2 regions of the Streptomyces tendae genome follow, and region 1 is predicted to be linked to the other one. Evidence: riboswitches for the same ligand, from Rfam matches in the RefSeq annotation. Region 1 holds a riboswitch; the other holds the start of a gene.
What was found. A riboswitch is a leader RNA that binds a small molecule or an ion and turns the genes downstream of it on or off. The one in region 1 is predicted to bind cyclic di-AMP.
Positions count from the first base shown of each region.

Region 2: another riboswitch for cyclic di-AMP. It lies ahead of F3L20_RS28745 (transglycosylase family protein); the one in region 1 lies ahead of F3L20_RS03825 (C40 family peptidase).

Region 1 is NZ_CP043959.1:786,097-788,288, reverse strand. Features, by position in the region: gene pcrA (DNA helicase PcrA) at 1-477, opposite strand, end outside; cyclic di-AMP (ydaO/yuaA leader) riboswitch at 719-891, shown strand; gene F3L20_RS03825 (C40 family peptidase) at 899-2,083, shown strand.
Region 2 is NZ_CP043959.1:6,282,849-6,285,040, reverse strand. Features, by position in the region: gene F3L20_RS28750 (transglycosylase family protein) at 1-662, shown strand, start outside; cyclic di-AMP (ydaO/yuaA leader) riboswitch at 876-1,043, shown strand; gene F3L20_RS28745 (transglycosylase family protein) at 1,048-1,752, shown strand; gene eno (phosphopyruvate hydratase) at 2,020-2,192, shown strand, end outside.

The sequences.
Region 1 (2,192 bases):
GCGGACGCACGCACTGTGGAAGGTCATGACCCACATGGCGTTGGCCCGCGGGCCGACGAGCTGCTCGACGCGCTCCTTCATCTCGCCCGCGGCCTTGTTGGTGAAGGTGATCGCGAGGATCTGGCCCGGGTGGACGCCCCGCTCGGCGAGCAGGTGCGCGATGCGGTGGGTGAGCACACGGGTCTTGCCGGAGCCGGCTCCGGCCACGATGAGCAGGGGGGAGCCGGAGTGCACGACGGCGGCGCGCTGGTTGTCGTTCAGGCCCTCCAGCAGCGCGGCGGCGTCGATCACCGGGCGGGGGGCGCCATCCCGGTAGTAGGCGTCCCGCTCCGGGGGCGCGTCGAACTTCCCGCCGAACAGGTCGTCCGGAAGGGGCTCCGGGGCGTGCTCGTCCTCGGGTGGCGGCGGGGGCTCGTCCGCGGGGCCCCGCTGGGCCTGGAGGTCCGCCAGGAAGCTGTCGTCAAAGAGGCTGCTCATCGCTCTCCGAGTCTAGGGCGCCGCACCGACAACCCGGGGCCGCCCCGGAAACATCACACGGCTTCCCTCGCGGTCCTGCGGCGGGCACCCTCCACGCCCGCCGTGTCACCGAGAGCGACATCACGAACAAGGTCACGAAAATGTATCGGGCATATCACCCATCAACCTTCACAGGGGCCACACCAGTTGGCTACGGTGCGGTTCGGGCCGCTCGTCCCCCGCCGGCGAACCTCGCCGGGCCGTGCGGCCCCCGCCGAATCCGTCACTGTCCGCCGTGGCAGCCGGAGCCGGGGACCCACCGAGACATGGGGTGAATCGGACCACTCCCTCAGGGAGCGGGCCGTAGGGCAACCCTTCCGAACCACCCGCCCGAACCCGACAGCTAACCCGGTAGGCGGAGCACTGGAAGGAGTCGCCTCCCTTGGCGTCGCACCGCAAGTCGCGCACCCCCGGCGCGCGCGTCGCAGGCATACGCACCCCGGCCCTGGCCACGGCCGCGCTCACCTCCGTGGCCCTGCTCTCCCAGACCGCCCAGGCCGCTCCCACGGACGACGACCGGCCGAGCCTGGAGGAGGTCGAGAAGAAGGTCGGCGACCTGTACCGCCAGGCCGAGTCGGCGACCGAGAAGTACAACGCGGCCGAGGAGAAGACCACCAAGCAGCGCAAGCGCGTCGACACCCTGCTCGACGACGTGGCCAAGCGCACCCAGTCGCTGAACGACGCGCGCGAGGAGCTGGGCTCCTACGCCGCCGCCCAGTACCGCACCGGCGCGGGCCTGCCCGACACGGCGACGTTCCTGCTCGCGCAGACCCCGCAGGACCTCTTCGACCAGCGGCGGGTGCTGGACCGGATGACCGGGCGGCAGAAGGACGCGGTCGACGACTACGTCACCCAGCAGTCCGAGACGATGAAGAAGCGCAAGGAGGCCACCGAGAGCCTCCGGACGCTCACCGAGACGCAGGGCGACCTCAAGACGGCCAAGGCCACCGTCCAGAAGAAGCTCGCCGACGCGCGCGGGCTGCTGGCGCAGCTGACCGCAGAGGAGAAGGTGCGGCTCGCCGCGATCGAGAAGCGGAAGCAGGAGGAGGCCGCCCGCAAGGCGGCGGAGCTGGCCCGCCGGCAGGCCGAACAGCAGCAGGCCCAGGACGAGGCCGTGCAGCAGGGCGGCGGCACCTCGGACGGCTCCGGGTCCACGGGCTCCGGGTCCACCGGCTCGACCGACACCCCGCCGGCCGACTCCTCGTACGCCACCAAGGCCGAAAAGGCCCTCGCCTTCGCCCGCGCGCAGATCGGCAAGCCGTACGTCTGGGGCGCGACCGGGCCGGGCTCCTACGACTGCTCCGGACTCACCCAGGCCGCCTGGAAGGCCGCCGGCGTCTCCCTGCCGCGCACCACCTACGACCAGGTGAACGCCGGCACCACCGTCCCGGTGTCCCAGGCCCAGCCCGGCGACCTGGTCTTCTTCTACGACGACGTCACCCACGTGGGCCTCTACATCGGCAACGGCATGATGATCCACGCCCCGAAGCCCGGCACGTACGTGCGCGAGGAGTCCATCTACTACGACGGCGACTCCGCGATCCACAGCATCGTCCGCCCGGCCTGACGGACAGCCGGTCCCGCCTCGTCGCCCTGCCCCCGGCCCGTCCGCGGACAGGGCGACGGCCGGGACACGGCGGTGATCGGTCGGCGCCCTGGCGCTCACGGCCTCCCGG
Region 2 (2,192 bases), 5.5 Mb from region 1:
GTGGCCAGCAGATAGCCGTGGCGGAGAGAATCCTCGCCGGGCAGGGGGTCGGCAAGTGGCGGGCCTGCGGCCTGCTCACGGGTCTGAACCAGGACACGGCGTCCCCGAACGTCGACACGGGCGTGGCGGGCGACGCGGCCTCGGGCACCCCCCGGGACGCCGGTTCCAGCGATGCGTCCGGTTCGCCGGAAACCAGCGATTCATCCGCTTCTCCCTCTCCATCGGCCACGACCGGCACCTCGACCGGGAAGCGGGACGGCGCGGACGGCAGGACGTCTCCGTCCGCCTCCACCACCCCCCGCAGTGACGAGTCGGACAAGTCGGGGCAGACCAGCGGTTCTTCGGCCGTCACGGACGCCGAGGATGGCGGTCCGGGCCGTCATCGCGGCTCCACCGCCGAGGAGGGCGAGCGCACGGACGGTGCGCCCGCGTCGACCGGCCGGCACGCCGCGCCCTCCGTCGAGGTCACCCCCGAGGCGGGCGACGACCGTTACACCGTCGAGAACGGGGACAGCCTGACGTCCATCGCCGACTCCCTTGCGCTCACCGGTGGGTGGACCGCCCTCTACGCCGAGAACCAGCAGGTGATCGGAGAAGACCCGAACCTCATCCTGCCCGGTCAGCGGCTTCTGGTGAGCGACGGGGCGGACGCGGACCGCTGACAGGCGGACATGTGAAAAGCCCTCGACGGGGCGCCAGTTGGCGTCATGATTCGGGCTGAATGTCCGTAATAAAGACTGTGAGAGATAGGTCTCAGAAGCCCTGATCGTCTTTGAAATTCCGCGAGGCGCGTGCCTACGGTCGTGATCGCTCGCCACCGCGGGCCCCGGCTGCCGCCACGCCGAATCCTGCCAGTGGCAGCACGGGAACAGTCGTCGCGTCATGCGCCGTAGGCAGGAGCGGGGGACCCAGGTAAGTGCCGTGTCCGGGCAGTGATGCCGGAGGCGGCTTGGGGTGAAGCCGCGTTCCGTGAGGAACGCGGCCGGGCAACTCAACCGGCCCGAACCCGACAGCTCACCTCGCAGGCGTCGGTGAGGGGATCCATCCATGCTGTTTTCCAGCAAGGGCAAGCACCGTCGTCCGTCCAAGGCCACCCGTGCCATCGCCATCGCCGGCGTGACCGGTGCCGCCGTCGCCGCCCCGCTGATGGCGGCCGGCAACGCCTCCGCCGCCACCGCGTCCGAGTGGGACGCCGTCGCCCAGTGCGAGTCCGGCGGCAACTGGTCCATCAACACCGGCAACGGTTACTACGGCGGTCTGCAGTTCTCCGCCTCCACCTGGGCCGCGTACGGCGGCACGCAGTACGCCGGCAGCGCCGACCAGGCCACCAAGGCCCAGCAGATCGAGATCGCCGAGAAGGTCCTCGCGGGCCAGGGCAAGGGCGCCTGGCCGGTCTGCGGCACCGGCCTGTCCAGCGCCTCGTACAACGGCTCCTCCGCCGAGAGCTCCTCGCAGGACTCCGGCTCCACCGAGGCCCGTGAGAGCGAGCAGAAGGCCTCCCGCTCCGCCGAGCGCCCCGCCGCGCCGAAGCAGACGGAGCAGAAGGCCGAGAAGAAGACCGTCACCACCCCGACCGGCAAGAAGGTCGAGAAGGGCGACGGCGAGTACAAGGTCGTCAAGGGTGACACCCTCAGCTCCATCGCCGCGGAGCAGGACGTCAAGGGCGGCTGGGCGAAGCTGTTCAAGCTGAACGACGACATCGTCGACGACGCCGACCTCATCTACCCGGGCCAGCAGCTGCACCTGAAGTAAGGCGTGGCCGCAGGTCCTTCCCCGTTCCCACGGGCTCCCCGCCCCGGTGCGTTTCTTCCCCCGTACGCACCGGGGCGGGGTCATGTCCGGACGCATTACGGTCACGGTTTTCCGAACCGGCTTTGTTCCGTTCGGAAACAATTTACTCTCGGTTCTGTCCATGAGGCGGGCGGCGAGATGGCCGATCGCCCGGAGCCGGTTAGGCTCGGACTCGCAAGGCCCCCGTGGCCCTGCTCACCCGCGTCACATCCCAAGAAGGAGATGCTCGTGCCGTCCATCGACGTCGTCGTAGCCCGGGAAATCCTGGACTCCCGAGGCAACCCCACGGTCGAGGTCGAGGTCGGCCTCGACGACGGCAGCACGGGTCGTGCCGCCGTTCCGTCCGGCGCTTCCACCGGCGCCTTCGAGGCCGTCGAACTCCGTGACGGCGACGCCGGCCG